One region of the Halomonas saccharevitans genome, then DNA from elsewhere that is predicted to be linked to it. Evidence: riboswitches for the same ligand, from Rfam matches in the RefSeq annotation. Region 1 holds a riboswitch; each other region holds the start of a gene.
What was found. A riboswitch is a leader RNA that binds a small molecule or an ion and turns the genes downstream of it on or off. The one in region 1 is predicted to bind thiamine pyrophosphate.

Region 1 (7,705 bases):
CATCGCGGCCCTGGCGCCGGGCACGCTGCTGCTCAATGCCGGGCGCGGCGACTGCGTGGATGGTCGGGCGCTGCGCCAGCGGCTGGCGGGGCAGGGCGACATCACGGCGGTGCTCGACGTCTGGGAACACGAGCCCGCCATCGATGCCGCCCTGGCCGACCTCGCCGCGATCGCCACGCCGCACATCGCCGGCTATAGCCTGGACGGCAAGCTGCGCGGCACCCATCACATCTACCGCGCCCTGGCCCACCATGTCGGCCTGCCGGCGCGGCTGACGATGGATGACCTGGCGCCCGCGCCGCCCGTAGCGCGCCTGGTGCTCGAGGCCGGCCTGTCGCCCGAGGAGGCGCTGCGCCTGTGTCTGCGCGCCGTCTACGACCCGCGGCGCGACCACGATAGCCTGCATCGCGAGGCGCGTCGCCAGGGCATGGCCAAGGGCTTCGATGGCTGCCGGGCCCGCTATCCGCTGCGCCGCGAGGTCGCCTCCCTCGAGATCGAACTGGGGGAGGGCGCGCGTGAGCTGCGGCCGCTGCTGGCGGGGGCGGGGTTCCGGATCGCCGCCGACTGAGGAGTGCGACGCGACGGTCTCTTTGCTACGGCCCAAAACGACAGCAGGCCCGCCAATCGGCGGGCCTGCTGCGTTTACGGGGACTCGTTTTCAGGGCTCGGCCCCGGAACTGTCAGAATACCTGGCTACTGCCGGTAGGCGGCTTCCTTGAGGGCGCGGATGCGGTCGTCCAGCGGCGGGTGGCTGGCGAACAGCCGCTCCATCAGCGAGCGCGTCTGGCCCTTGGTGATGGCCATGGCCCGTAGCGTATCCGGCATCTGGTCGGGCATCTCGGTCTCGGCCTTGAGCCGCGCCAGGGCGTTGATCATGGCGCCGCTGCCGGCGAGCTGGGCGCCCGCGGTGTCGGCCCGGTACTCCCGGAAGCGCGAGAACCAGGCGACGATGGCCGAGGCGATCAGGCCGAAGGCGATCTCGGCGACGATCACCACCGCGAAGTAGCCCATGAACCCGAGGCCCCCCTCGCCGTCGCTGCGGCTCTTCAGGAAGCCGTCGATCAGGTGGGCGACCACCCGGGCGAAGAACATCACGAAGGTGTTGAGCACCCCCTGCACCAGCGCCAGGGTCACCATGTCGCCGTTGGCCACGTGGCCGATCTCGTGGGCCAGCACCGCCCGCACCTCCTCGGGGCGCATGCGGTTGAGCAGGCCAGCGGAGACCGCCACCAGCGCATCGTCCTTGTTCCAGCCGGTGGCGAAGGCGTTGGACTGCTGGGCGGGAAAGATGCCCACCTCCGGCATCTTGATGCCGGCATCGCGCGCCAGTTCACCCACGGTGTCGAGCAGCCACTGCTCGGTGGAGTTGCTCGGCGATTCGATCACCACGGTGCCGGTCGAGCGCTTGGCCATCCACTTGGAGATGAACAGCGAGATCATCGAGCCGGCCATGCCGAAGACGAAGCAGAAGATCAGCAGGGCATTGAAGTTCATGCCCTGGGCGTTCAGGTAGCTTTCGACCCCCAGCAGGCGCAGGGTGATGCTGGCCACCAGGATCACCGCCAGGTTGGTGCCCAGGAACAGCAGGATTCTCATCATTGCCGGAACTCTCCAGTCATCGTTACGAGGCGCCGCGGCAGCGGCGTAGACAAGCTGTTGCTTAGCTATTGCTTAGATATGCGCTGGCCCGCCGGTTTTCAAGCGACGGGCAAGCATAGCCCCGGCTACTGACGATAGCGCGACAGGAAGCGCGCGAAGCGGTCCAGGGCATCCTCCAGCTGGTCGGCCCAGGGCAGGGTGACGATGCGCACATGATCGGGCTCGGGCCAGTTGAAGGCCGTGCCCTGGACCAGCAGGATCTTCTCCTGCAGCAGCAGGTCGAGCACCAGCTGCTGGTCGTCCTGGATGTTGAAGACCTTGGGGTCGAGCCGCGGAAAGGCGTAGAGCGCCCCCTTGGGCCGGGTGCAGCTGACGCCGGGAATGGCGTTGAGCTTCTCGACGGTGATGTCGCGCTGGGCGAGCAGGCGGCCGCCGGGCAGGATCAGGTCGTTGATCGACTGGTAGCCGCCCAGCGCCGTCTGGATGGCGTGCTGGGCCGGCACGTTGGCACACAGCCGCATCGAGGCCAGCATGGTCAGCCCCTGGATGAAGTCGGCGGCGCGCTGCTTGGCGAGGTTCCCCGAGAGGATCATCCAGCCGCTGCGAAAGCCGGCGCAGCGATAGCTCTTGGAGAGCCCGTTCATGGTTACCACCAGCTGGTCTTCACCGGCCAGCGCCCCGGTGGAGACGTGCTCGACCCCGTCGTAGAGGATCTTGTCGTAGATCTCGTCGGAGAACACCACCAGGTCGTGCTCCCGGGCGATCTCCAGAAGCTCGCGCACCACCGCCGGCGGGTAGACGGCGCCGGTGGGGTTGTTCGGGTTGATGATCACGATAGCGCGGGTGTGGGCGGTCACCTTGGCGCGGATGTCATCCATGTCCGGCGCCCAGTCGGCCTGCTCGTCGCACCGGTAGTGCACGGCGTGGCCGCCCGAGAGGTGAGCGGCGGCGGTCCACAGCGGGTAGTCGGGGGCCGGGATCAGCACCTCGTCGCCGTCGTTGAGCAGCGCCTGAAACGCCATCACGATCAGCTCCGAGACGCCGTTGCCGATGTAGATGTCCTCGATGCCGACGCCGGGAATCTCCTTGCGCTGGCACTCCTGCATGATCGCCTTGCGCGCCGAGTAGAGCCCCTTGGAATCGCAATACCCCTGGGCGGTGGAGAGGTTGCGCATCACGTCCTGGAGGATCTCCTCCGGTGCCTCGAAGCCGAACGGCGCGGGGTTGCCGATATTCAGCTTGAGGATGCGCTGGCCTTCTTCCTCCAGCCGCTTGGCGTGCTCGAGCACCGGGCCGCGGATGTCGTAGCAGACGTTCTCGAGCTTGTGCGATTTCCTGATCGGGGGAGTATCCATGGGCGCTGAATCCAGTGATGTCCGTGTGCCGCCTTGGGCGGCGGTCGTTGTTCGTCGGCGTCGCGTGATTATGCGGGTTCGGCGTCGTCGCCACCATCCTTGGAGGGCTGCTCGTCCAGGGTCCGTTCGTCCGGGGCCCGTTCTTCAGCAGCGAGCTCGTCGGGTTCCGGCGCGACCGGGATGTCCGCCGGCGTTTCCAGGGTCAGGCGACCGAGCTTGCCGTCGCGCAGCTCGTGGAGCAGCACCTCCGCGCCGCGGTGCAGGTCGATCTCGCCGCCAGCGCGCAGGCCGCCGCGCTTGGCGGCGATCTCGCTGAGGATGGCATGGCCGTCGTAGCCGCTCAGGGCCAGCAGATCGACCCGCACGGGGCCGTCGGCATCCACCTGGTCGGCATCGGGATGCGCCGTGTAGGCCGGCAGCGCCTTGAGTTTGTAGCGCGCGGTGAGCGCCTCGGGATAGCGCCGGGCCAGCTCGGCGGCGGCGACCACTGCCACGTCGACATAGTCGATGGCGGTGTCGCGAATGGCCCCGCTGGCGGCCAGGCGGTGGGCGCTCGCCTGATCCTCGATCTTCGGCCACAGCACGCCGGGGGTGTCGATCAGCGCCACGCGGCCGCCGATGCGCACCTTCTGCTGGCGCTTGGTGACGGCGGGCTCGTTGCCGGTCTTGGCGATGGTGCGCCCGGCCAGGCCGTTGATCAGGGTCGACTTGCCGACGTTGGGGATTCCCATGACCATCACCCGCACGTCGCGGTCGGCGCGCACCTGGCCGGCCAGTTCGTGACACAGCTTGGGAATGCGCTTGAGCTCGCGGGCCTGGGTGGTGGTCACCGCCAGGGCCCGGGTATCCGCCTGGGCGTCGAAGAAGGCCGTCCACTCGCGGGTGCGCTCGGGGTCGGCCAGATCGGCCCGCGAGAGAATCTTGAGCACCGGCTTGTGGCGCGTCAGCTCGGCGAGCATGGGGTTGGCGCTGGAGTAGGGCAGCCGGGCGTCGAGCACCTCGATCACCACGTCGATCTCCGGCAGCGCCTCGAGGATCTGCCGGCGCGCCTTGTTCATGTGTCCCGGAAACCAGCCGAGCATCGAGCCTCTCCTGCGTGAGCGTGAATAAAAACGGCCGTCATCATAGCAGATGGACGGCCGTCTCCGGGCAGGGCAGTCGCGGGTCTCGCGGCTACTCGCCGGCGTGGAACTCGATCGCTACCGAGTTGATGCAGTAGCGAAGCCCGGTGGTCTCCGGCGGACCGTCGGGGAACACGTGGCCGAGGTGGGCGTCGCAGCGGGCGCAGGTCACCTCGGTGCGCTGCATGCCGTGGCTGGTGTCGGTCTGCTCCTCGACGCATTTGTCGGTGAAGGGACGATCGAAGCTCGGCCAGCCGCAGCCGGCCTCGAACTTGTGCTCGTTCTCGAACAGCGGGGCGTTGCAGCACACGCAGTGATAGATGCCGTGCTCATCGCTCACGTGGTATTTCCCGCTGAAGGGGGCCTCCGTGCCCTTCTCGCGGGTGACGCGGTACTGCTCGGGCGTCAGCTGCTCACGCCACTCGGCGTCGCTCTTTTCGATCTTGCTGCGCATGGGCTATCTCCTCTTTGCGTCGTGGCGCCGGCGGCGGGCTCGGCGTCCTGCTGCCATTCTGACATCTAGCAGGGTGGGGGTTTCCAGTGGCGGGCCGTGACAGGTCACGCGATATCAACGAGCGACGAGAGGTGCTTGACAGCTTTCGGGGTCGTCGGTATTATTCGCCGCACCTCGACGAGCGAGCCAATGCGTCCCATTCGTCTAGTGGTCCAGGACACCGCCCTTTCACGGCGGTAACAGGGGTTCGAACCCCCTATGGGACGCCACTCGATTCGTTAAGGTACCGGAGTGCGGGAATAGCTCAGCGGTAGAGCATCGCCTTGCCAAGGCGAGGGTCGGGAGTTCGAATCTCCTTTCCCGCTCCAGTTTGAAGGTACAATTTGCGTCCCATTCGTCTAGTGGTCCAGGACACCGCCCTTTCACGGCGGTAACAGGGGTTCGAACCCCCTATGGGACGCCACCTTCGACTTCCGGTGGTAACACAGTGCGAGAAGGCCAAGCGGGAATAGCTCAGTGGTAGAGCATCGCCTTGCCAAGGCGAGGGTCGGGAGTTCGAATCTCCTTTCCCGCTCCAAGAGTGTGGTAAACGAGCCAAGGCTCGGGTCAGGATCTGGAACGCCAGCCCGGTCGAATCTCCTTTCCCGCTCCATGCGTCCCATTCGTCTAGTGGCCTAGGACACCGCCCTTTCACGGCGGTAACAGGGGTTCGAACCCCCTATGGGACGCCACTTCGCACAAGCACGACCTATAGATTAGCGGGAATAGCTCAGCGGTAGAGCATCGCCTTGCCAAGGCGAGGGTCGGGAGTTCGAATCTCCTTTCCCGCTCCAATCTTGTATTACCCTCCCAGATGTCGATCATGAGCTAAGGCGCTAGCCTGGCTGATGACACTTCGTCGCGTCTCGCTTTTGCTCCAACCGATCCCAGTATCTCCCCGGTCAGGCCAAGGCTCGTATCCTGAGTCGGAACGCCAGCCCGGCTGTTTCTGCTTTCCCGAATGCGCTAAGGTGGCTCGAGACACGGGGTGCGGCCGCGGCCGCTGAGATAATACCCGTCGAACCTGATCCAGTTCACACTGGCGAAGGGATGTCGGCCGGCTCCAGCGCGGCGTCCTTTGCCGCGTATCAAGGAGTTTTCATGGCCGTCTTCTCTCTCCCCATCGACCAGCAGGTCGTGCTCATCACCGGTGGCGCTCGTGGTCTCGGCGCCCACCTGACACGCGCCTTCCTCGATCAGGGCGCCCGCGTGGTGGTCAACTACTACCGGAGCCGCGAGGCCGCCGAGGCGCTGGTGAAGGAGGCGCCGCAGCGGGCGCTGGCCGTCCAGGCCGACGTGCGAGACGCCGACGCGATCAGGGCGCTGTTCGAGCAGGCGTGCGGCCATTTCGGCGCCCCGATCAGCACCGTGGTCAATAATGCCCTGCCGGAGTTCACCTTCAACGGCGACGCGCGCCCCGACGCCGATGCCCTGGACTGGGCGCACCTCCAGCAGCAGCTCGAGGGCGTCAACCGGGGCGCGCTGAACACCATCCAGGCGGCGCTTGCCGGCATGCGCGAGCAGGGTGGCGGGCGCATCATCAACGTCGGCACCAATCTCTTCCAGAACCCCGTCGTGCCCTATCACGACTACACCGCCGGCAAGGCCGCGCTGCTCTCGCTGACCCGCACGCTCTCCAACGACCTGGGGCCCGACGGCATCACCGTGAACATGGTCTCCGGCGGGCTGTTGCGCACCACCGATGCGTCCAGCGCGACCCCGGAGGCGGTCTTCGACCTGATCGCGCAGAATACTCCGCTGCGCCGGGTGACCACGCCGGAGGAGTTCGCCGACGCGGCGCTGTTCTTCGCCTCGCCCTGGGCGAGGGCGGTCACCGGCCAGAACCTGATCGTCGACGGCGGACTGGTGAAGGGATGATGAGGCCGCGCAACCCCGACGAGAGACTGCACCTCAACCTGTTCGTGATGGGCTGTGGCCACCATCGCGCGGCCTGGCGCCATCCCGACTCCAGCGCCGAACGGCTCGGCGACATCGCCTACTACGAGTCGCTGGCCCGCACCGCCGAGCGCGGCAAGCTCGACGCGGTGTTCTTCGCCGACGGCATGAGCGCCGGCAGCGTGGAGGACGGCTTCAACTGGCACCTCGAACCGCTGACCGCGCTCTCCGCCATGAGCCGGGCCACCCGGCACATCGGCCTGATCAGCACGCTCTCGAGCACCTTCTACACGCCTTTCCACGCGGCCCGGCTGGTGGGCTCGCTGGATCACATCTCCGGCGGGCGCGTGGGCTGGAACGTGGTGACCTCGATGTTCGACAGCGAGGCGCGCAATCACGGCTACCCGGCCATGCCGGCCCATGCCGAGCGCTATGCGCGCGCCGAGGAGTTCGTGCAGACGGTGCTGGCGCTGTGGGACAGCTGGTCCGACGACGCCATCGAGCGCGACCGCCAGGGCCGCTACGCTGATCCGGACAAGGTGCGCCGGATCGACCACCACGGCGAGCACTTCCTGGTCGACGGGCCCCTGAACCTGCCGCGCCCGCCCCAGGGCCATCCGGTGCTGGTGCAGGCGGGCGCCTCCTCCCAGGGGCGCGACCTGGCGGCGCGCTACGCCGAGGCGATCTACGCGGTCGCCTACGACCTGGAAACCGCCCAGGGCTACTACCGGGACATCAAGGATCGGGTGGCGGCGGCCGGGCGCAGCGCGCCGGTGCCGATCCTGCCGGGGCTCGTCACCTATGTGGGCTCCACCATGGAGGAGGCCCGGGCCAAGCAGCGGGCGCTGGATGAGTGCCTGCCGGTGGCGGCCTCGCTGCGCCAGCTGGAACTCTTCATCGAGCAGGACTGCAGCGACTGGGCGCTCGATGCGCCGGTGCCGTCGCTGCCGCCGCTCGCCGAGTTCCGCGGCCCCCAGGGGCGCTACGCCACCATCCTGCGTATCATCGAGACCGAGCGGCCGACCCTGCGCCAGCTGCTCGGGCGCCTCGCCGCCGGCGGCGGCCACTGCACCATGATCGGCACCCCGGAGAGCATCGCCGACGAGATGGAACGCTGGTTCCGCGGCCGCGGCGCGGACGGCTTCAACCTGATGCCGCCGTCGCTGCCCGGCGGGATCGATGACTTCGTCGACCAGGTAGTGCCGGAACTGCAGCGCCGCGGGCTGTTCCGCGAGGCGTAC
Region 2 (7,705 bases), on a different contig from region 1:
AGGATGGTGCCGCCGTAGACGAAGACGCTGGGGCGATCGAGGCGCGCCAGCCCCATCAAACAGCCCGGCATGTTCTTGTCGCAGCCGCCGATGGCCACCAGGCCATCGAAGCCCTCACAGCCGGCCACCGTCTCGATGGAATCGGCGATCACCTCCCGGGACACCAGCGAGTACTTCATGCCCTCGGTGCCGTTGGCGATGCCGTCGGAGATGGTGATGGTGTTGAAGATCACCCCCTTGCCGCCGGCCGCATCGGCGCCGTCGCTGGCCCGGCGAGCCAGCTCGTCGATGTGGCTGTTGCAGGGGGTGAGGTTGCTCCAGGTCGAGGCGATGCCCACCTGGGGCTTGGCGAAGTCGGCGTCGGTGAAGCCCACCGCCCGGAGCATGGCGCGGCTGGCGGACTTGCCGACGCCGTCCACGACCGGGGCGGAATGGCGGCGACGGGGATCGTCAGGCGTGTCACTCATGGTCGGATATCCTCTTGTCGTATCGGGGTTCCCCCCGGGGGTGGTCATGGGGCTCGGCAGCGTCACTCGACGCGGCGAAGGACGAGGCCGGCCGCGCGAAGGCCACTTCGAACAGCCGAGGGTCATCGAAGTGGCGCCGGCCAACGAAAACGGTGGCATGGGTTCCCCACTGGCGCATGGCGCCGGGGCTCAGGATGCCCGATGGCCACAGCAGGAATCGCTCGAGGCGCCCAGTATGCGACACCAGACCCTCCGGACCATAGAGGCTGCGCCGTCCGCCCCCGGGCAGCGCCAGGGATCGCCGGCCATGGTCGGGCGGCGAGGACACCGCCTTGAGCGCGTAGCGGCGCGCCTCGGCTACGTCGACGCCGGGGTCCGCCACGCCCAGGTGCTCCACGTAATGGCTGACGGCGGCGACGCGCACCGCGAGCCGCTGCCCCGACGCCATGCGGGGAGCCTCGATGGGCGTCAGCGGCGCCTCGCGCAGGTCCGCGTCCGCGGCCACCGCGACGCGCTCGAGGGGCGGTACGGGAAAGAAGAGATGATAGCAGCCGCAGGGATGGATGCTGTCGTGGATCAGCGCTCGCCCCCGCTCGTCGAGGGTGACGCGCCACACCAGGCCATCGAGGCGGCCGCCGAGCAGGTCCAGCGCGCCCTGCCGTGGGCGCGCCGGGAACCACAGGGTGTAGACCAGCTGGGGCAGCAGCTCGCCCTCGAAGCGGGTATGGCTCAATCGCACGTCGGCCACGGGACGGTTGGTGTCGACGAGCGGCAAGGGGCCTTCGGGCCCGGCAAACCAGTAGGGCGCGCCGAACCGGTCGTCATGCCCCTGGGTCTCGACGAGAAACACCGGGGCATGATGCGCCGCCAGGCGCAGCAGCGCCTGGCGATCGAGCTCGACGAAGCCGAGCGGGCTTCGTGGCGCCTCGCGCAGCCACCGCGCCGCGACGGCGGCATCAAGGAGCTCGCCGGTGGGCGGCGCATAGCGCACCAGGGGCGCCTCGGCCGGCAGCGTCGCGAACGGTGCCTCGAAGGTGTCCAGATAGTCCGCCTTCCAGCGGTTGTAACCGAGGGCAAGACCGAGGCGCGTCAGGGGATAGAGCCCCAGTGCCCGGCGCCAGGTCAGGTAGTGGTCGGGGGCCTCGACCGCCGAGCGCAGCCGCTCGCGGGCCGGTCCGGCGCCCTGCTCGGCCAGCAGCTCACGCTCCATCAGGCGCGTGGCGCAGGCATTGAGGGCCGGGGCTGCGCCGGGAGTTGACGACAGCGCCTCCCGCTGGGACGCCGGCAGGTTGGCCGCCTCGATGGCGCGCGCCTCGCCGTCCAACTCGCGCATCCGGGTCACCCAGTCGGCGAAGGCCGCGGGGCTGTCGAGCTCGTCATCGAAGCTGGCCAGCAGGCGGTCGACACGCAGGTAGGGGAAGCCGGCGACCCGCGCCGCCCCGGCATCGGCCACCCCGGCCTCGGTCACGGCCGCATCGAAGGCCGCCAGCTGCACCAGGCAGCGGGTGTCGCGCGGGTCGCGGTCGGCCAGCTCCGCACGCCAATCGGGACCGGCGGCACAGCCCGCCAGCAGCCCGAACAGCACGAGCGCCCCTAGGCGCAGCGGTGACCAGACGGGCATGGGGCGTTTCCTCGAGAACGCGGATCGACCCTCTCAGGGTGGGCGCCCTCCCGCGAAGTGGCAACGTCTCAGGCAGCACGCGCCCTTCTCGCCGGCCGGAGCCCGGCGATCAGCAGGCTGACCAGGCTCGAGAGCAGCAGCGCGCCGAGAAACGGCGGCAGGGTCGGAATGCTGCCGGGGAAGCTCGCCGCCAGCACGCCGGCCGCGAGGCTGCCCTGGGCCACCCAGCCCGGCAGGATGGCGCCGAGCATGCCCGACACGCCGCCGGCCACCGCAGCGGTGGCGCTCATCCGCGACCAGAGGCCCAGCAGCACCGGCACCACGATGGCCGCGCAGAGCAGGTCGGCGATCAGGAACAGGCGCAGCACCGAGAGCCCCTGCAGCGCCACGATCACCACCGGCACCATCAGCGCCACGGTGGCCAGGCGCGCCGCGCCGATGGAGAGGCCGCGCCGACCGGACCCCGCCACCACCAGAGAGGCGATGCCGTTCTGCAGGGTATCCACGCTGGAGGCCACCAGGGTGACCGCCAGCACCAGCGCCGGCAGCGCCAGCCATCCCGGCGCCTCGGTGAGCAGCGCGAAGAAGGGAATCGGCGGTTCGCCCAGCGCCACGCCGGCCATGGCGGCCAGCATGCCGAGCCCGCCGATCACCATCACCACCAGCACGGTGATGCCGCCGCCGAGCCAGGCGCCGCGGCCCAGGGCACGGTCGTCCCGGGCCGCCCATACCCGCTGCCAGTAGCCCTGATGGAAGAGGTTCGCCGCCGTCACCGCGATCACCAGGGTTAGCGCCACGGCGAGGGCGTCACCGGCCGGGATCGACGGCAGGGCCGCCGCCACCGGCATCTCGGGCAGGCGCGCAAGCGCCACCCCGCCGACCAGCGCCAGCAGGGCGACCAGCAGCCAGGCCTGCCAGCGGTCGGTGGCAAGGCTCGCCCGCAGCCCGCCCACTGCCGTGTAGAGCAGCGTGGAGATCGCCACGCCGATCACCACCAGCGCCGGTGGCACCTCGGAGAGCAGCGCGGTGATGGCCCCGACGGCGGTCAGCTCCGCGGCCAGGAAGCAGGCCATGTAGAGCACGGAGACCAGCGACACCCAGCGCCGCACCCCGGCCCCGTAGCAGGCCTCGGCGAACTCGCCGATGCTGCGCCCCTCCGGCAGGTGGCGGCGGATCGCCGGGCCATAGAGTCCCAGCACGATGAACGGCAACGCCGAGCCGACGGCATAGCCGGCCAGCGCCAGCGGGCCGACGAAGGCGCCGATCTCGGGGGGCGCGAAGAGGATCCAGGCGCCCATCCCCGAGGCAAGGAAGGAGAGCCCCAGGGTCGAGGCACTCTGGGAGTTGCGCGCGGTGACGTAGTCGTCGAGGGGGCCATCGGCCCGGCGGGCCTTGAGGCCCAGGAAGGCAAAGCAAAGCAGCGCCGCGCCGAGCACGGCAGACGTCAGGACAGGCATGTCGCACTTCCTCCGCCGGTGTGAACCGGATCAGGTTCCAGGGTCAGCGCCATGCGCTCTCTCAGCCCCGGCCGACGCGTGCGGCGGCGAGACTCCCCTGGCGACAGTGAATGGATTGTGGGATCGCGTCTCAAGCCGGCGCCATAACGGCCGATAGACACAGGATCGAGGGGCATCATAACGTCGCCCCACCGTGACGACCACCCGTGCCGGAGCCCCGAGATGCCCTACACCGAAGCCAAGGAACACGCCCCCGGGCGCCTGCACGGGATCTTCGTCGATCCCTACAGCGCCTTCGACAACGCCGCCACCGAGCGCCTGCTGCACCTGCGCATGGCGAGCGAGGCGCTGATCCTGGCACCGATGCGCGAGGGCCGGCTGGTGCTGCGCGTCATCCACGGCTGGCAGAACGGCAGCTTCGAGCCCGCCGAGCTCTGCCACAGCGACCATCGACTGGACTCCTTGGCGGCGCTACGCCGGGTGACCGACGACTATCGCCAGGCCTTCGAGGGTGGGCAGCCGCTGCCGTGCGACGGCACCGGGCTCTTGGCCGATCCCCTGGCCCGGGCCATCGCCGCCGCCGAGGCCGAGGGCCAGGCCCTCGACGAGGAGACCCGCACTATCCCCGCGCGCTGGCCCGCCTTCCGACAGGGCCTGACCCTCTACACCTTCTTCAAGGTCTACCACCGCCTCACCTATAGCGAAGACGACGCCTACCGTTCGATCCTCTGCCAGACGCCCCAGGGGCCCCGCGAGATCCACGAGTTCCACCTCGAGGAGGGCGAGTTCGCCGTGGTGGCGCCCCGCGAGAATGAGGACGGCGACAGCGTGCTGCTGCTGCACGAGAGCCAGCTGACGCCGGTGCTGCAGCTATTGGAGGCGGGTCACGGCGCTTAACGCCGGAAGCACTCGCGGTAGTGCCAGGCGAGATAGTCGCGGTTGGGAAACGCCGAGACTGTGAGATCCAGCGGCTGGCCATCGAGATCGCACAGTTGGCGCTTGAGCCGCCCGCTTGCTCCGGTGCTCATCAGCTCCGGCGCGATGCGGATGCGCCCCTGATCATCGATGGCCAACAGGCCACCGTCGAAGGCGCGATCATGCAGGGCATTCAGGCACAGGCCATTGGCGGGATCCAGACGCGATGCGGGACGCGTGCGCCAGGGGACGATGTGGCTGGCCATCAGCAGGTCCTCGTGACGCAGTCCCGTGATGACACAGCGCGTGTCATAGCGAATCATCACGGCCTTGCGGAATAGCGACTGCCCCACCCGCTGTTTCTGAAGGCGCCTCACGTCCTGGCCGGAGTAGTCCGTCTCGCCCGACGATGGCTCGGCTGCGAATGCCGGATCCTCGTCGCTAACGAGCGTCCAGGCCTGCTCGCATTCGCTCGATACGGTTTCCGGGTCGGTGATGAAGCGCTGCCAGAGCACGCGATCCTTCTGCGAAGCGCCTGGGAGCCCCTTCTTGCCCAGCGCCAGCACCTCGGGGTCGAGGCTCGCATAGTTGGTGAGCTTCATCGCCACGGAGTTGGCCGAGCGCCCCAGGCGTTCGGCCAAACCAACGACTTCAGGGCGTCCACTGTGAAGCTGTCCAAACGTCAGTCGGCAGTAGAGCGATAGCGCCAGCAAACGCTCGTGATCCGTCCATGCCTTTCTTTCCGCTGCCATGCGGCCTCCGAATGTTGGATGCCAACAGCCTACGCCGGCGCATTCACGGCGACCACGTCGGTCGGATCACTTCTCCCGCGGCACCCGCCCCATCAGGTAGAACTCCTCGTTGGGCGGGGTGCCGGTCAGGGTGACCAGGCGATTGGAGAGGCCGAAGAAGGCGGTGATGGCGCCGATGTCCCAGATGTCGTCATGGGTGAAGCCGGCCGTTTTCAGGCGCGCCTCCCACTCGTCGGTGAGTTCCCCCACCTCCAGGCCGCAGTAGAGAGCGAAATCCAGCATCACGCGGTGGCGCTCGCTGATCGGCGCGGTGCGGTGATTGATGGCCACCTGGTCGGCAAGCAGCGGGTCCTTGCTGTAGATGCGCACCAGGGCGCCGTGGGCCACCACGCAGTAGAGGCAGCGATTGCGGGCGCTGGTAGCCACCACGATCATCTCCTTCTCGGCCTTGGTGAGGGTGTCGGACTCCCGCTCCATCAGGGCGTCGTGGTAGGCGAAGAAGGCCCGAAACTCGGCCGGACGGTGGGCCAGCATCAGGAAGACGTTGGGCACGAAGCCGGCCTTGTCCTGCACCGCCAGCATGGTGTCGCGGATGTCGTCGGGCAGGTCGTGGATCGATTCGGGGATGGGGAAACGGCTGATCGGTGCGGACATGGTGGCTCCTGGCGCTGTGGTTGTTGTTGTCCTGAAACTCCAGTTAACGTCAACGTAAACGCAGTGTCTACCCGTCCTTGGTGGCCCCAAGCGACAGCGGCCCCGCCTCTCTCGAGACGGGGCCGCCGATGGCCGTTGAGCGGGGTGCGGTCAGCCCAGCGAGATGGTGCTGTTGATGCCGCTGGAGACGTTCTCCGGCTCGAACCAGCGCGCGGTGACGGTCTTGGTCTGGGTCCAGAAGCTGATCGCCTGCTTGCCGTTGGGGCCCAGGTCGCCGAGCTTGGAGCCGCGTGAGCCGGTGAAGCTGAAGTAGGCGACCGGCACCGGGATCGGCACGTTGATGCCCACCTGGCCGACGTCGATGTCGCTCTCGAAGCGTCGCGCCACCCAACCGGAGTTGGTGAAGATCGAGGTGCCGTTGCCGTTGGGGTTGGCGTTGACGAACGCGATCGCCTCGTCGAGGGTCTCGACGCCGACCACGCAGAGCACCGGCCCGAAGATCTCCTCGCGGTAGATGGTCATCTCAGTGGTCACGTCGCTGAACAGGGTCGGGCCGACGAAGTTGCCGTTCGGATAGCCTTCCACCTCACAGCCGCGGCCGTCGACCAGCAGCTTGGCGCCCTCCTGCTCGCCGGTGGCGATCAGGCGCTCCACGCGCTCCTTGGCCTGGGGCGAGACCAGCGGGCCGAGGTCGGCGTCCGCCTGGGTGCCAGGACCGACCTTCATGTTGCGGGCGCCCTCGGCGATGTCCTCGAGCCACTCGCGGGCCTCACCCACCAGCACCACCACGGAGTTCGCCATGCAGCGCTGTCCGGCGGCGCCGAAGGCGGAGCCCAGCAGGTTGTTGATGGCCTGGCTGCGGTTGGCGTCCGGCATCACCACGCAGTGGTTCTTGGCGCCCATCATCGCCTGCATGCGCTTGCCGGCGGCGGCGGCGCGATCGTAGAGCAGCGAGCCGACATGGCTGGAGCCGATGAAAGAGAGCGCCTTGATGTCGGCATGATCGGCGATCTGGTTAGCGACGTCCGGGCCGCCGTGCACCACGTTCAGCACACCGGCCGGCACGCCTGCCTCGTGGGCCAGCTCGACCAGGCGCATGGTGGAGGTCGGGTCCTGCTCGGAGGGCTTGAGCACGAAGGTGTTACCGGTGGCGATGGCCAGCGGGAACATGAAGCAGGGCAGCATGATCGGGAAGTTGAAAGCGGTGATGCCAGCGCCCACGCCCAGCGGCTGGTTGAGGCTGTAGACGTCTACCTCATTGGCGGCGTTCTCGGCCAGTTCGCCGAGCTGCAGGGAAGTGATCGAACAGGCGTGCTCCACCACCTCCAGGCCGCGGCCTACCTCGCCGGCCGCATCCGGCAGGGTCTTGCCGTGTTCCTCGCTGATCAGCGCGGCCAGCTCATCGGTGTTGTCGCGGATCAGCGCCTGGAGCTTGAGCATGATGCGCATACGCTTGCCCAGCGGCACCTTGCGCCAGGTCTTGAAGGCCTCCTTGGCGCTGGCGACGGCCTGCTCGACCTCCTCGGCGGTGCAGAACGGTACCCGCGCGACCACCTCCTGGGTGGCCGGATTGACCACGTCGCGCCACTCCTGGCTCTGGGACTGGACGGGCTGGCCATCGATGTACATGGGAGTTTCGCGAACGGTCATGGGCATGCTCCTGAAGCTGTTGTGATTATGAGCTGTTGTGGTTACGAGCTGTTGTGAAGATGCGTATGGGGCAAAAGGCGTATGCGACCTTATGTGCATGCTGGCACGGAGAGTCGATGTTTCGAGTCTATACAGAGGTTGGATGGCGTGACAACGGGCACTCAGGCACATTGCTTGTGCACTGATGCA
Region 3 (7,705 bases), on a different contig from region 1:
AGGGCAAACAGGATCGCGGCCAGGCAGACGATGGTGGGGCCGGTGGGGGTGTCGAGCCAGAAGGCAGCCTGCAGGCCGCCGCTAGTCGAGGCGGCCCCGAACCCGGCTGCCAGCCATGCCATGGCTTCCGGGGTGCGACAGAAAGGCCTAGCGGCGGCAGCAGGAATGATCAGCAGCGCGGCGATCAGCAGCGCGCCCACCACCTTCAGCGCTACGGCCACGACCACGGCAAGCGACAGTGTCAGCACCAGCTGCTCGCGCTTGGGGTCGATGCCGCTGGCCCGGGCGAGATCACCATCCAGGGTGGCGGTGAGCAGCGCCGACCAGCGCCACCCGACCAGGCATATCACCAGCAGCGCCCCGCCGCCGATGATGGCCAGGTCGTCCTTGCCGACCGCCAGGATGTCGCCGAACAGGTAAGCCATCAGGTCGATGCGTACCCCGGAGAGGAACGAGACCGCCACCAGCCCGAAGGCGAGCGCCGAGTGCGCCATGACGCCGAGCAGGGTATCCATGGCGTAGCCCCGCCCGCTGAGTAGCGAGACCAGGGTGGCCATCAGCAGCGAGACCACCAGCACGCCGGCGAAGATGGAGGTGGAGAGTAGTAGCGATAGCGCCACGCCAAGGATGGCGGCGTGGGCGGTGGCATCGCCGAAGTAGGCCATGCGCCGCCATACCACGAAGCAGCCCAGCGGTGCGGCGGCGAGCGCCACGCCGAGGCCGGCCAGGGTGGCGCGAACCATGAAGTCGTCGAGCATCAGGGGGTGGCCTCCAGATGACTGGCGCCGGCTGCCGACGGTGCGGGCGGGTTGGCAGGGGCATCGTGATGTGAGTGGTCGTGATGATGGCGATAGAACGCCAAGGTGTCGGCGGTGTCGGCGCCAAACAGCTCCCGGTAGGCCGGTGAGGAGATCACCCGCTCGGGGGTACCCTGGCAGCAAACGTGGCGGTTCAGGCACACCACGCGATCCGAGGCGCGCATCACCACGTGCAGCTCGTGGCTGACCATCAGCACCGCGCAGCCCAGTTCGCGACGCACGCTCTCGATCTGGCGATAGAAGTCGGCCGTGCCGCGGTGATCGAGGCCCTGGGTGGCCTCGTCGAGCAGCAGCAGGTCGGGCTGCTCCAGCAGCGCCCGGGCGAGCAGGATGCGCTGGAACTGCCCGCCCGAGAGGTCCGTCACCTGCTGTCGGCTCAGCCCGGGAACACCGGCCTGTTCCAGAGCCTGGCGTACCGCCTGCTTGGGGTGGCGACGCGGCAGGTTCAGGAAGCGGGTGACCGTCATCGGCAGGGTGGCATCGATAGCCAGCCGCTGGGGCACGTAGCCGATGGTGAGGCCCGGCTGGCGCACGAGCTGGCCGCGAGTGGGTTGCACGGCGCCGATGATGGCCCGCAGCAGGGTCGACTTGCCGGAGCCGTTGGGACCGACCAGGGTGACGATCTCACCGCGGTCGAGGCGTAGATCGATGCCCTCGAGCACGGTTCGCCCGCCGAGGGCGACGTGCAGATCGTTGAGCGAGAGCAGCGGCATGGTGACCCTCCGGTGTAGTCGTCCTGGTGTTCGAAGCCATTGAAGTCGGATGGAGTTGACACGACCGTTAATGTTATAACATAACACTTTGTGCCACAATCGCTCGTTCACTGCCTGCACGTGTCCTGGATACGGAGAGGAATGATGAGGAACAAGCTACTACGTCCGCTTTGCCTGCCCTGGCTGCTAGCACCCGCCGTCGCGGTTGCCGAAGTGCCCGCTGTGGCCGTGGACATCCCGCCGGTCCACTCGCTGGTCGACCGGGTGATGGGAAAGTTGGGCTCGCCCGACCTGGTGATCCAGCCGGGCGCCTCCCCGCACGGCTACTCCATGCGGCCCTCGGAAGCCGAGGCGTTGGCCAATGCAGACATCGTCTTCTGGGTCAGCGACGACCTGACGCCGTGGCTGGCTCGGGCGCAAGATTCGTTGGCCGACGAGGCGCTGAAGGTGGAGCTGATGCAGACGCCGGGCACTCGCCGCCTTGCGTACCGTCAAGGCGCCACGTTCGAGGCGCACGACCATGGCCACGACGACCACGGGCACGACGATCAGGCGCATGACGATCAGGCTCACGACCAGGGTCACGGTCATGCCCACGACGGCGTGGACCCCCATGGCTGGCTCGATCCGGTGAATGCCCAGGCCTGGCTCGAGGCCATCGCCGGGTCGCTGGCCGATCTCGACCCCGGCAACGCCGACACCTATCGTCGGAATGCGGCCGAGGGGCAGGCCGAGCTGGAGGCCCTGATCGACGAACTGGACGACCACCTCGCGGATGACCGTGGAACGCGTTTCATCGTCTTCCACGATGCCTATCAGTACTTCGAGAACCGCTTCGACGTGCCGGCGGCCGGGGCAATCTCCCTGGGCGATGCCTCCGACCCGAGCCCGGCACGCGTCCGCGAGATCCAGGAACGCGTCGCCGAGCTCGGTGTGCAATGCGTGTTCCGCGAGCCGCAATACAACCCGGCGCTGGTCGAGAGCGTGTTCGAGGGCACCGAGGTCGAGACCTCGATCGTCATCGATCCCCTGGGCGTCGATCTGCCGCTCGGGGCCGGCCTCTATTCACAGCTGCTGCGTGGGCTGGCCGAGGGCGTGACGCGCTGCGCCGCCAACGAGGTATCGCCCAGCGACCACAGTCATGATCACGACCACGACCATGCGCACGACCATGATGAGGACGTCTACGCCGGGTATTTCGAGGACAGCCAGATCGAGGACCGGTCACTGTCAGACTGGGCAGGCGACTGGCAGTCGCTCTACCCCTACCTGCAGGATGGCACCCTCGATGAGGTGCAGGCCCACAAGGCAGAGCGGAGCGCCGAGAAAACGGCCGAAGAGATCAAGCAGTACTACGACAGGGGCTATCGGACTGACGTCGATCGCCTCGTGATCGACGGGAATTCCGTCACCTTCCACGAGAATGGCCAGGCGAGGTCCGGCGACTACGCGTACGACGGCTACGAGGTTCTGACCTACGCAGCCGGCAATCGAGGCGTGAGATACGTCTTCGAGCTCGAAGCCGGCGGCGATGCGCTACCGCGCTATATCCAGTTCAGCGACCATGCTATCACCCCGACCGACGCGGACCACTTCCACCTCTACTGTGGTGACGATCGTGAGGCACTGCTGGAGGAGGTCGTGCACTGGCCGACCTACTATCCCTCGCACCTGGACGGTGACGGCATCGTGCGGGACATGCTGGCGCACTGATTTGCCTGCCCCTCGTCACGACGACGCCCCTCCCCGAGAGGGGCGTCATGCTGAAGGGGCACATCATCATATGGGGTGCGTCGTCAGCGGCGCGGGAAGGCGCGGGCGGCGGCCTCGGGGTCCGGGGTGCCGCAGATGGCGGAGATCACCGCCAGGCCACCGGCGCCCGCCTGGCGCACCGCCTCGGCATGCTCGACCTTGAGCCCGCCGATGGCCACGCTCGGCAGCGGGCTCGCCGCCACCAGGGCGGCCAGGCCGTCGAAGCCCAGCGGCTCGGCGTGGTCGTGCTTGCTGGGGGTGGCGAACACCGGACCCAGGCCGAGGTAGTCCAGGGCGCTCGTGTCGAGGCGGGCGAGCTGCTCGTGGGTCTGCACCGAGAGCCCTAGGATCGCCTGGGGGCCGAGTGCGGCCCGGGCCCGGGCCACGTCGCCGTCGTCCTGGCCGATGTGCAGCCCGTCGGCACCCGAGGCGAGCGCCACCTCCAGCCGGTCGTTGATGATCAGCGCCACGCCGGTGCCCTCGAGCGCCGCCTTGAGGCGGCGGGCCTGGTCGATCATCTCGGCATCAGTGGCGTGCTTGTCCCGCAGCTGCACCAGGGTCACGCCGCCCCGGACCGCGGCGACCACGGTCTCCTCCAGGCCATGATCGGCGCAGAGTCCGCCGTCGGTGACGAGATAGAGCGAGAGATCAGGGTGCATCGGCAACCTCCAGTTGGGCCCGCTCGGTGAGGGCCTCGGTATCCAGGTGATAGAGGGCATCGAGGAAGGCGACCGCGAAGCTGCCGGGGCCGCGTGCCACCTCGCCGGCGAGCTCGCCGGCCACGGCGTAGCCGGCCAGCGCCGCCGTCGTCGCCTCGAAGGAGTCGTCGGCGCCGGCCAGGAAGGCCGCCACCACGCCGGTCAGCGCGCAGCCCAGGGTGGTGACTCGGGGCATCAGCGGGTGGCCGCCGTGCACCCGGGCGAGTCGCCGGCCGTCGGTGACCAGGTCCACCTCGCCGGTGACGGCCACCACGCCGCCGGTGCGCTCGGCCAGGCGACGGGCGGCCGCGAGGGCCGCCTCGGCGGGGTCGGTGCTGTCCACGCCGCGTCCGCCGCCGGCGCCGCCCGCCAGGGCGATGATCTCCGAGGCGTTGCCGCGGATCACGGTCGGCGAGAGCGCCAGCAGTCGCGCGCCGGTCTCGCGGCGATAGCGCGTGGCGCCCACCGCCACCGGATCCAGCACCCAGGGGCGCCCCGTCTCTCCGGCCGCCAGCGCGGCGGCCTCCATGGCCTCGACCCAGTGGGGCGAGAGGGTGCCGATGTTGATCGTCAGGGCGCCGGCCAGAGCGGTGAACTCGGCGGCCTCCTCGCGGGCGTGGACCATGGCCGGCGAGGCGCCGATCGCCAGCAGCACGTTGGCCATGCTGTTCATGGCGACATGGTTGGTGATGTTGTGGACCAGCGGGCGGATCTCGCGCACCCGGGCCAGGTGCGCGGCGGGATCGATGTGGTGCATGGGGCCTCCCCGGCGGGGGAGGTGCAGGTCGACGGGAGGCCGGCGCTGCACGACTCCCTACGCCGGCATTGTCCGGGTCAGGTTCCAAGGGTGCATCTCAGCTGCGGCCTGCTCGCCGCGGCGCCCCCGTCGTCAGGCCCCACTATCCTTGTCGTCCGCGCGACTGTAAAGGCCGCGCATCAGGCCAGCAGCTGAATGCCGGCCAGGGTGATCAGGCTGGCCAGGGTCAGGCTGTAGAGGGCCTCCATGACCTCATGCTGCCGGCTCATGCCCGGCGTCATCAGCACCAGGCCCGACGCCCCCAGGGCGACCACTTCGAGGGGCACGGCTACCGGCTGCCAGCCGATCAGCAGCGCGCCGAGGATCAGCAGCAGCAGGCCCGCGACGATCAGTTGGCCGGCCTGTCGCGGGCTCACCGGGATGGCATTCTGGGTGATCGTTTGCATGGTCGTGTCTCCTGGGGGTGGCCGGGCCGAACATCGGCCCCAGCCCCCCTGACGCTACGGGGGGCGTCTTAACGACCGCTTAAGAAGAGATGACCAGTGCGTGTCAGGGGGCGTTCGCGCGTCAGGCGGCTCGGTCGAGCCAGCGCTGGGCCGACCTTCGGGCGTGCTGCAGCTCCCTGCACCAGCTCAGCCGCCCGGCCGCCCGGCGAATGCCCGCACGGCGCAGCTTGACGAGGATCCGTGTCGGCAGGCCGACCAGCACCAGGGCGACCCCCTCACGGTGCATCGTGTCGATCAGCGCCTTTAGAGCGACGATGGCGGTGCCATCCATGCTCGGCACGTCGTGCATGTCGAGAATGACCACCCGCACCTTCGGGTCCACCCGGTGCAGCGAGGTGAGCGCCTTCTCGGCGGCGCCGAAGAACAGCGGACCATTGATGTCGTAGAGGGCGATCTCGTCGGGTAGTACGCCGATGCTGGCATGGGGCTCGCCGTCGACGCGCTGGGTCTCGGTCAGCAGCGCCATGCGCCGGATGAACAGCGCGGCGGCGAGCCCCATGCCCATGGCCACCGCCAGCACCATGTCGAAGAGCACGGTCAGGGTGAAGCAGGTCACGAGAATGGCCACGTCCCCCGGCGGGGCCGAGCGCAGGGTGTGCAGAACGTGTCGGGCCTCGCTCATGTTCCAGGCGACGATGAACAGCAGCGCCGCCAGGGCGGCCATCGGCACCCGTCCCAGCAGGTCCGCCAGGGCCACTACCGCCAGCAGCACCGCCAGGGCGTGGACCACCGCCGCGATCGGCGAGCGGGCGCCGCTTCTGATGCTGGTGGCGGTGCGGGCGATGGCCGCCGTGGCGGTGATGCCGCCGAACAGTGGCGCTACGAGGTTGCCGAGCCCCTGGCCGATCAGCTCGGCGTTGGGGTCGTGCCGGGTCCGGGTCAGACCATCCGAGACCACCGCGCACAGCAGCGACTCGATCGCCCCCAGCAGGGCGATGGCGAAGGCAGGGCCCAGCAGGGCGCGAATCAGCGCGAAATCCACCGCCAGCGGCTCGCCATCCGCACCGGGCAGCCGCCAGGGCGCGATGAAGCTCGGTGCGATGGGAGGAATGCCGCTGCCCGTCTCGCCCTGGGCCTCCCAGGTGAAGCGTGAGGCGATGGTCTCCACCTCCGCGCCCGACCCGGCCAGCCAGTGGTTGATGGCGAAGGCGGCCAGGGCACCGGCGACCAGGCCCACCAGCGGCGCGGGCAGCGGCAGCCCCAGGCGCGGCCAGAGCAGCATGACCCCCAGGGCGAAGAGGCCGACCCCCAGCTCGATAGGCTCCACGGTCGGCAACGAGATCGCGATCTGCCCGAGGTTGTCGATGAAATGCTCGCCCAGCTGGCCGACCTCGAGGCCCAGGAAATCGGGCAGCTGAAGCACCGCGATCACCACCGCGATCCCCGCCGTGAAGCCGAGTACCACCGGGTAGGGCACGTACTGGATCAGGCGACCCATGCCGGTGATGCCGAGGACGACCAGGATCATGCCGGCCATCATCGAGGCGATCAGCAGGCCGCCCAGTCCGTACTGCTGGACGATGGGGAAGAGGATGACCACGAAGGCCGCCGTCGGGCCCGAGACATTGAAGCGTGAGCCGCCGGTCAGCGCGATGAGCACGCCGGCGACGATCGCGGTGTAGAGCCCGTGCTGGGGAGGAACGCCGGTCGCGATCGCCAGCGCCATGGAGAGAGGCACGGCCACGGTGCCGACGGTCAGTCCGGCCAGGATGTCGCGGCGCAGGTCGTCCAGGCCGTAGCCGTCTCGCCAGGCCGCGCGCAGGCCGGTAGCGATGCCGGGAAGGGACGGTCGGTGGCGTGCCATGCTGAGGATCCTCCTTGAAGGTCGAGCCGATCAGGCATGTTAACGACATTAACATGTCATTAGCATTGTCGACAAAGGCGTCAGCGCCGTTGCCCCGCAAGGCGGCGAGCATTAACATTTGATGGTAATGCTCTGGAGAATTGTCATGGAAAAGAAGACGGCACGCCTGACCCTGCTGATCGACCCGCACAAGAAGCGCGCCTTCGAGCAGCTGTGTGCGGCCCAGGACCTGACGCCTTCCCAGGTGGTGAGGCAGTTGATCCGCGACTATCTGAGCGATCATGACGTGGCCTACGAGACGCGTCCTGACCTGGCCGGGCGCGCGTCCGAGAAGACCTGAGGCCCCGACCAGCGGCACCTCGATCGACCGTCGTCGTGGGCTCGGCGCCGCCAGCGACCCAGGGCGGCGGCGTTACGTCCCGCCTTGCGTTCTCGGCAGCGTAACCGTGACGCTCAGGCCGCCGCCCGGGGCGTCGCCGAGCCGCAGCCGGCCGTGGTGGCGCTGCAGCAGGCGGTCGACGATGGAGAGCCCCAGGCCGGCCCCGGCGCCCGGGCCGCCACGGTGGAAGCGTTCCAGCACCTGATGGCGTTCGTTTGCCGGGATGCCGGGTCCCTGATCCTCCACGTCGATCGTCACGGCGTCATGCTCGGCGGTGA
Region 4 (7,705 bases), 170 kb from region 1:
GGCCGGGTCGAGGATCTCGAGATCCTCGGGCAGCTCGAGGCCACGGCTCCGGGCCACCGCCTCGACTTCCTCGCGCCGGGCCAGCAGCACGCAGCGGGCGATGCCGCGCCGCTGGCAGATCACCGCGGCCTCCACGGTGCGCGGCTCGCTGCCCTCGGGCAGCACGATGCGCCGGCTCGCCTGCTGGGCCAGCCGCACCAGCCGATGGCGGAAGGCGGCCGGGGAGAGCCGGCTCGGGTAGCCGCGGCTGAGGTTCTCCTTGAGCCACGCCAGGTCGAGGTGATCGGCCACGAAGCGGGTCACCTGCTCGGCGCGCTCGGGATCGTCGATGGGGATGTCGTTGGCCATGCGGTCAAGCTGCTGGGCCGTCGCGTAGCTGTCGGAGTCGACGGCCAGCACCGGTAGGCCGCTCGCCAGCGCCGGGCGGCAGAACTCGATCATCGCCTCGTCCGGCAGTTCGCCGTGGGTCAGCAGCAGGCCCGCCAGCGGCACCCCGTTCATGGCCGAAAGCGAGGCGGCGAGCAGGATGTCGTCGCGATCCCCCGGGGTGACCAGCAGCCGTCCGGCGCGGAACACATGCAGGGCATGGGAGGCGCTGCGGGCGCACAGGCTGGTGCCCAGCACACGGCGACGGTCGGCCTCGCCCTGATGCAGGATACGCGCCTGAAGGGCCCGGGCGACGTCCAGCACCCGGGGAGCGGAGAGGCTGGCGTGCCAGGGGATCGCGCCGATCAGGCGGAAACGGTCGCCGTCCAGCGCCGGCAGGTGGTGGCGCAGGCTGGCGAGCTGCGGGTCGTCGAGTCCGGTGGTGAGTTCGGGCGCCGCCGGCGGCGCGGTGGCCTCGTCGTCGGGCAGCGGTCGCAGGCGCATCAGGATGCAGCCGAGGGTGCGCGGGGAGTCGACGCCTTCGAAGGGCTGGGCGTGCAGGTCCAGGCGCTCCGCCAGGTCGCGCGGGTCGCTCAGGTCGCCGTCGGCCACCAGGATGACCCGCGCATTGAGCGCGTGGGCCAGCGCCTCGTTGAGCCGGCTCGCATAGCTGCTGTGAGGGCTGGGGGCGAGCCCCTCGATGACCACGAGCTCCGGGGCGTCGCCCGCCTCCGGCAAGGCGACCCGGGCATGTCGCTCCACGGCCTCTTCCATCAGCTCGTCGACGCGCTCCTCGCGCAGCAGGCGCTCGAGCCGCGCCTGGGGCAGCGGCGCGGGCGGGTCGAGGCCCAGGGTGCTGGCGGCCAGGGCGCAGGAGCGATCGGGCCCCTGGCCGTTGATCTCGTCCTGGCGGAACGGCTTCATGAAGCCGGCCTTGAGCCCCAGGGTGTCCAGTGCACGGATCAGACCCAGGCAGGCGGAGGTCAGGCCGACGCCGCTGTCGGTGGGCACCAGCAGCAGGTTGCGGGGATCGGGACGGCGCTCACTCGGCCGCTCATTCGGGCGCTCAATTTGGGTCATGGGGGGTGGACTCTTCCTGAAGCAGGTGGCGGGTTTCCTCGGCGATGCGTCCCTCCTCGTCGGTGGGTATGACCCACAGCTGGGGGGTGCGGCCGTCCTCGGCGAGATCGATGCGGCCCTCTCGGCCGCCCACGGTATCGGCATTGGCCCTGGCGTCCAGGCGCAGGCCGAAGTGGCGCAGCAGCTCGACCACCCGGGCACGCACCTCGCTGTCGTTCTCGCCGATGCCGCCGGTGAAGGCGATGCCATCCAGGCGCGGCAGGGCGCAGGTCAGTCCCGCCAGCGACTTGGCCAGGCGATAGCAGAATACCTCGATGGCAAGCTCGGCGCCCGCGTGGTGCTGGGCGGCGGCCTGGTGCAGGCGGCGCATGTCGTTGGAGAGCCCGGAGAGGCCCAACAGCCCGCTCTCCTTGTTGAGCAGGGTGTCGATGCGCTCGAGCGACCAGCCCAGCTGACGAGCCAGGTGGGCGTGCAGGCCGGGGTCCACGTCGCCGCTGCGGGTGCCCATCACCAGGCCCTCCAGCGGCGTCAGGCCCATGCTGGTGTCGACGCTCGTCCCCTGCCACACCGCGCAGGTGGAGCAGCCGTTGCCCAGGTGGGCAATGAGCCAGCCGCCATGACGGCGCTCGCTCAGGGTGTCGACCCGCGCGCTCACGTAGGCGTGGCTGCTGCCGTGAAAGCCGTAGCGGCGAATGCCGTGGCGACGATAGAGCGATTCCGGCAGCGCATAGCGATAGGCCCGCGGGGGCAGGGTCTGGTGAAAGGCGGTATCGAAGACCGCGACCTGGGGCAGGTCGGGGAACAGCGCCTGGGTGGCCTTGAGGCCCTCCAGGTTGGCCGGGTTGTGCAGCGGCGCCATGGCCACGGTGGCCTCGATGGCGCGCTTCGCGGCGGCATCGAGGCGGGTGGCGCGGGTGAAGCGCTCGCCGCCGTGGACGACGCGATGCCCCACCGCCACGGGATGCTGTCCCTCGAGACCCTCGAGGATCTCCGCCATGGCGTCGGCGTGGCCGGCCCCGTGCAGCGGCCGCGAGAACGAGCGGCCCTGGCTATCGACGCCCGTCAGGCGCGCATCCTCGCTGCCCAGGCGCTCGGCCAGGCCGGAGAGGCGGGGCGCGCCGGGCGAGGCGGGCACCAGGGCGTACTTGATCGACGAGGAACCGCAGTTGATGACCAGTACCGGGTCGTTCATGGCACATCCTTCTGTATCGAGTGGCGCGGGGCGTGCGATCGACTGTGAGCGCACGGGCACGGCGCCTTATTCTCGCGAAATTAACACGTTGCGAGGCGAGAAACAGTGACGTGGATCGCGAGACGGCGACGCAGGCGCTTCTCATTCTTTGCGTGACGCCGCTGCCGTCACCTCGAGGTGAGCATTGCACCTTGGTCTAAGCTGGGCCAGAATGAAGTCGTGTATGAAAACAGTGTTTTCTAACTGGAGGCCTGCCATGAAGACCCTTACGATCTCTGCGGTATCCGCGGCCCTGCTGCTGGCCGGCACCAGCGCCTTGGCTCAGAGCAGCGTCATGAACTACGACCCGAGCCCCTATCTGGGTGGCGATGCCCTGTTCTGGGAGCTGGATCCTGATCGCGGCTCCGGCAGCGCCGACAGCACCGGCCTGCGCCTGCGCGGCGGCGTGGCCTTCAACGACTACTTCGCCCTGGAAGGCCACCTCGGCGGCGGCGGTTCCGACGGTCCCGTCGAGCTCGACTACCTCGCCGGCGCCTACGCCAAGGGCATCCTGCCGATCACCCCGGACTTCCGCCTCTACGGTCTGGCCGGCTTCACCGAGGTGGATGTCGATATCGAGGAAGAGAGCGGTTTCTCCTGGGGCGGCGGCGCCGCGTTCGACGTGGCACCGAATCTGGCCCTCGGGGCCGACTACGTCCGCTACCTGGACGAATCGAGCTACACCTTCGATGCCGCGAGCGTCGGGATGACGTTCCACTTCTGATCGGGTGGCGACACGCCGCGTCTACGGTTCGCCACGACACCACGAAAAACGCCCCCGCCGGACAGCCGGCGGGGGCGTTCGAGTGTGTGAGGGGAGCCGGCGACCGTCCGGAACAGCGACAGTCGCGGCGTCGCGTCAGACTTCCTTGTAGAGCTCGGCGCCCTCCTGGCGGAACCGTTCGGCCTGCTCCTGCATGCCACGCTCTACCGTCTCTCGTTCTACCCACTCGGGGTCGCCGTCGAGGCCCTTCTCCTTGGCCTCGCGCTTCAAGAACGAATCGCGGACCTCCTGGCTGATCTTCATCGAGCAGAACTTCGGCCCGCACATGGAGCAGAAGTGCGCCACCTTGGCGGAGTCCTTGGGCAGGGTCTCGTCGTGGTACTCGCGGGCGGTATCCGGGTCTAGCCCTAAGTTGAACTGGTCCTCCCAGCGGAACTCGAAGCGCGCCTTGGAGAGCGCGTTGTCCCGGCGCTGGGCGGCCGGGTGCCCCTTGGCGAGGTCGGCGGCGTGGGCGGCGATCTTGTAGGTGATGATGCCGGTCTTGACGTCGTCCTTGTTGGGCAGGCCCAGGTGCTCCTTGGGCGTCACGTAGCAGAGCATGGCGCAGCCGTACCAGCCGATCATGGCAGCACCGATGCCGGAGGTGATGTGATCATAGCCCGGTGCGATGTCGGTGGTCAGCGGCCCCAGGGTGTAGAAGGGCGCCTCGTCGCACGCCTCGAGCTGCTTGTCCATGTTCTCCTTGATCAGGTGCATGGGCACGTGGCCCGGCCCCTCGATCATCACCTGGACGTCGTGCTGCCAGGCGATGCGGGTCAGCTCGCCCAGGGTCTCGAGCTCGGCGAACTGCGCCTCGTCGTTGGCGTCGGCCACCGAGCCCGGGCGCAGGCCGTCGCCCAGCGAGAAGGCGACGTCATACTGCTTGCAGATCTCGCAGATCTCCTCGAAGTGGGTGTAGAGGAAGCTCTCCTGGTGGTGGAAGAGGCACCACTTGGCCATGATCGACCCGCCCCGGGAGACGATGCCGGTGACACGCTTGGCGGTCAGCGGCACGTAGCGCAGCAGCACGCCGGCGTGGATGGTGAAGTAGTCCACGCCCTGCTCGGCCTGCTCGATCAGGGTGTCGCGGAACACCTCCCAGGTGAGGTCCTCGGCCACGCCGTTGACCTTTTCCAGCGCCTGGTAGATGGGCACGGTACCGATCGGCACCGGGGCGTTGCGGATGATCCACTCGCGGGTCTCGTGGATGTTCTGCCCGGTGGAGAGATCCATGATGGTGTCCGAGCCCCAGCGGATGCCCCAGGTCATCTTGTCGACCTCGTCCTCGATGGAGGAGGTGACCGCCGAGTTGCCGAGGTTGCCGTTGATCTTCACCAGGAAGTTGCGGCCGATGATCATCGGCTCGGTTTCCGGGTGGTTGATGTTGCAGGGGATGATCGCCCGACCCGCGGCGACCTCGTCGCGCACGAACTCCGGGGTGATCTCCTCCGGCAGGCGCGCGCCGAAGCCCTGGCCGGCGTGCTGGTGGCCGAGGATGCGCTCGACCTCCGCAGTACCCAGCGCCTGGCGGCGCTGATTCTCGCGAATGGCGATGAATTCCATCTCCGGGGTGACGATGCCCTGGCGGGCGTAGTGGAGCTGGGTGACGTTCACGGCCTTGCCATCTTTTGAACGGCGTGCCCGACGGGGCGTGCGGGTCAGATCGAAACGCAGGTTGGCAAGCATCGGGTCGTTGGCCCGGCGCCGGCCGTAGTCGGAGGTCGGGCCGTCGAGGCGCTCGGTGTCGCCGCGTTCCTCGATCCAGTCGCGGCGCAGCTCGGCAAGGCCCCGGCGCAGGTCGATCTCGGCCTCGGGGTCGGTGTAGGGGCCGGAGGTGTCGTAGACCAGCAGCGGCGGGTTGGCCTCGTCCTCACCGGAGGTCCTGGTCGGCGAGAGACTGATCTCGCGGAACGGCACCCGGATGTCCGGGCGCGAGCCCTCCACGTAGATCTTGCGCGAGCCGGGCAGCGGCTTTACGGCGGCCTCGTCGACGCGGGCGCTCTCGGCGAGGAAATGGGCGGTCTTGCTCATGGTGTTCTCCCTTGGATTGTCGGGGTCTTGTTCAGGGAGGACACAGGCGGGAAGGACAGGGGCCACGGTGCCGGGGCGTGCGGCCTGTCGCTTGATCCCTACGCTGGTCCTAGCCAGTTCAGGTTCAACGGGATCCATGCTGGCAAGCGCATGGTCTCAGCCGTCATCAACGGCGCCCCGTCAAGCGTTGGTGGTCGGGCAATCTCGCGATTCCCCTTCTATCCCGTGGGTGGGCGGCCTGACCAGAACCAGCCCGGGATGACAGCTGGGGCCAGCTCAGAGGCGCTGGTCGAGCCCCATCTGCCAGAAGTCGATCTCGAGCCGGGTGGCGTCGCGGAACACCGCGGTAAGCTCGGCGAAGCGCGCCGGCGTCACCTCCGCCAGGCGGGCGTCGAGCCAGGCGCGCTCGTCCGCCATGGCCTGCTGAAACGCCTCGCTCTCGTACATGGCGATCCAGGCGTCATAGGGATTCGCGTCGCCGCGCACCGTGGTGGCGCGGCCGTTGAGCCACTGGGCGATCTCGCCGTAGCCGACCAGGCAGGGGGCCAGCGCCACGTGCAGGTCGAGCAGGTCGCCGCGGTGGCCGGTATCCAGCACGTAGCGGGTGTAGGCCAGCGTCGCGCGGGCCTCGGGCAGGCGCGAAAGGTCCTGCTCCGAGATGCCCCAGGCGCGGCAGTAGTCCACGTGCAGCCCCAGCTCGACGTCGAGGATGGTCTTCAAGCCGTCGAAGGCGTGACGTAGCTCGCCGAGGTCGCGGCTCTTGTAGGCGGCCAGGGCATAGGCCCGGGCGAAATGGATCAGGAACAGGTAGTCCTGCTGGAGGTAGTGGCGAAAGGCGCCTTCCTCGAGGGTGGCGTCGCCGAGCCGGCGAACGAAGTCGTGCTCGATGTAGGCGCGCCAGTCGTCCTGGCAGGCCGCGGTGAGATCGTCGAATCGGTAGCCCATCTTGTCTCCGGTCTGAGGGCGATCCGGAAGCGGGGCGGGAGAGGGTGACCGGGGAAGGTGCCGAGATGGCGCTGGTCACCGCTTGATTCCTACGCCGGTACTAGCCGGATCAGGTTCACGGGACCAGCGCTCGGTGTCTCGAGTCTGTTGCGACAGACTCTCGATACCCTGCGCCATCTCAGCCGGCTCTACCGGCACCCCGTCAAGCGAAGCCTTGACTGTAGCATTCTGGCGGAGATTTACCAGCCTGCCTGCGGTGGGAGTCGGCTACTGCCGAATGGCTTCCAGCTCGAGGATCAGCTCCACCTCGTCGCCGACCAGGCCGTTGTCGACCCCGTAGGTCATTCCCCAGTCGCTGCGCTGGAGGGTGGTGCGTGCCGACAGCCCCAGGGTGTGCTGCTCGTGGCCGAAGGGGTAGGTCGCGGCCTTGTTGAGCGTGACCTCCAGAGTCACCGGGTGGGTCTCGCCCAGCAGGGTCAGATCGCCCTCGAGAGTGCCCTGGCGGTCGCTGTGCGTCTCGAGGCCGGTGGCCTCGAAGACGATGGTCGGGTAACGCCCCGCGTCGAGGAAGTCATCGCTGCGCAGGTGGTCGTCGCGATCGTCGTGATTGGTGAAGGCGCTGTCGGCCGTGATTTCGACCCTGCCGGAGTGCAGCCGCTGCGTCTGCTCGTCATAGACGAATTCGCCACGACCCTCCAGGAACATGCCGAGGGTATCCGCGTAGCCGATGTGTTCGGTCAGAAAGCCGATGGAGAAGTGGTCGGGATCGATCTCGTAGGTATGTGGCTCGGCGCTGGCCATGGGCGTCGTGAGGACGCCCAGCGTCAGGACCAGTCCGGTAGCGATCGGCAGGGGGGAGCAGGGTGTCGGGTGGCGAGGCGTGGGCATGGGGGCATCCTCCGGGGGGCTAGGGTCAGGGATCAGGGGCACGGGGTCTTGCCGTCCTGTGGCCATCACGCCGAGGCGCGGCGATACAGCCAGCGTATATCGGTGATGAACGACCAGCTGAGGGCCAAAAGCGCACTGCCCGCCAGCCAGCTCGCCGCTGTGGTGCCGGTCACGGGCAGCAGGGCGATCATCAGGGCGGCCACCTGCCAGACGCATACCGCCTTGCGGCGGCGACTCTCCGGCAGCGGTTCGGTCAGCCAGGTCATCCTGAGCCCGGCAATAACGAAAGCGTAGCGCATGGCGCCGATGGCCAGGACCCAAGGGCCTGCCTTGTCGAGCAGCAGTAGCGCCAGGCACAGCACGAGGATGAAGAAGGCATCGAGCTCCATGTCGAACCGGGC

Region 2: linked by a shared signal. The riboswitch ahead of RSO68_RS08555 (sodium:solute symporter) and the one ahead of RSO68_RS04080 (3-oxoacyl-ACP reductase) in region 1 are both predicted to bind thiamine pyrophosphate.
Region 3: linked by a shared signal. The riboswitch ahead of thiM (hydroxyethylthiazole kinase) and the one ahead of RSO68_RS04080 (3-oxoacyl-ACP reductase) in region 1 are both predicted to bind thiamine pyrophosphate.
Region 4: linked by a shared signal. The riboswitch ahead of thiC (phosphomethylpyrimidine synthase ThiC) and the one ahead of RSO68_RS04080 (3-oxoacyl-ACP reductase) in region 1 are both predicted to bind thiamine pyrophosphate.

What each region holds. Positions count from the first base shown of each region.
Region 1 covers NZ_JAVXUR010000001.1:877,387-885,091, reverse strand. The annotation lists gene pdxB (4-phosphoerythronate dehydrogenase PdxB) at 1-568, shown strand, start outside; gene htpX (protease HtpX) at 694-1,599, opposite strand; gene RSO68_RS04125 (pyridoxal phosphate-dependent aminotransferase) at 1,725-2,954, opposite strand; gene ylqF (ribosome biogenesis GTPase YlqF) at 3,023-4,036, opposite strand; gene msrB (peptide-methionine (R)-S-oxide reductase MsrB) at 4,128-4,529, opposite strand; tRNA gene RSO68_RS04110 (tRNA-Glu) at 4,723-4,798, shown strand; tRNA gene RSO68_RS04105 (tRNA-Gly) at 4,823-4,897, shown strand; tRNA gene RSO68_RS04100 (tRNA-Glu) at 4,917-4,992, shown strand; tRNA gene RSO68_RS04095 (tRNA-Gly) at 5,032-5,106, shown strand; tRNA gene RSO68_RS04090 (tRNA-Glu) at 5,185-5,260, shown strand; tRNA gene RSO68_RS04085 (tRNA-Gly) at 5,288-5,362, shown strand; TPP riboswitch at 5,543-5,636, shown strand; gene RSO68_RS04080 (3-oxoacyl-ACP reductase) at 5,670-6,446, shown strand; gene RSO68_RS04075 (LLM class flavin-dependent oxidoreductase) at 6,443-7,705, shown strand, end outside.
Region 2 covers NZ_JAVXUR010000003.1:104,619-112,323, reverse strand. The annotation lists gene ilvD (dihydroxy-acid dehydratase) at 1-467, opposite strand, end outside; gene RSO68_RS08560 (hypothetical protein) at 460-2,088, opposite strand; gene RSO68_RS08555 (sodium:solute symporter) at 2,157-3,545, opposite strand; TPP riboswitch at 3,535-3,654, opposite strand; gene RSO68_RS08550 (hypothetical protein) at 3,768-4,442, shown strand; gene RSO68_RS08545 (HNH endonuclease) at 4,439-5,212, opposite strand; gene RSO68_RS08540 (peroxidase-related enzyme) at 5,279-5,866, opposite strand; gene RSO68_RS08535 (CoA-acylating methylmalonate-semialdehyde dehydrogenase) at 6,017-7,516, opposite strand.
Region 3 covers NZ_JAVXUR010000002.1:457,884-465,588, forward strand. The annotation lists gene RSO68_RS07575 (metal ABC transporter permease) at 1-758, opposite strand, end outside; gene RSO68_RS07580 (metal ABC transporter ATP-binding protein) at 758-1,531, opposite strand; gene RSO68_RS07585 (metal ABC transporter solute-binding protein, Zn/Mn family) at 1,676-3,244, shown strand; gene thiE (thiamine phosphate synthase) at 3,328-3,942, opposite strand; gene thiM (hydroxyethylthiazole kinase) at 3,932-4,738, opposite strand; TPP riboswitch at 4,776-4,876, opposite strand; gene RSO68_RS07600 (hypothetical protein) at 4,918-5,184, opposite strand; gene dauA (C4-dicarboxylic acid transporter DauA) at 5,306-7,048, opposite strand; gene RSO68_RS07610 (CopG family transcriptional regulator) at 7,194-7,388, shown strand; gene RSO68_RS07615 (ATP-binding protein) at 7,461-7,705, opposite strand, start outside.
Region 4 covers NZ_JAVXUR010000001.1:1,044,504-1,052,208, reverse strand. The annotation lists gene pta (phosphate acetyltransferase) at 1-1,446, opposite strand, end outside; gene RSO68_RS04865 (acetate/propionate family kinase) at 1,433-2,638, opposite strand; gene RSO68_RS04860 (outer membrane beta-barrel protein) at 2,895-3,401, shown strand; gene thiC (phosphomethylpyrimidine synthase ThiC) at 3,537-5,471, opposite strand; TPP riboswitch at 5,550-5,661, opposite strand; gene tenA (thiaminase II) at 5,748-6,416, opposite strand; TPP riboswitch at 6,486-6,628, opposite strand; gene RSO68_RS04845 (YceI family protein) at 6,684-7,304, opposite strand; gene RSO68_RS04840 (CDP-alcohol phosphatidyltransferase family protein) at 7,370-7,705, opposite strand, start outside.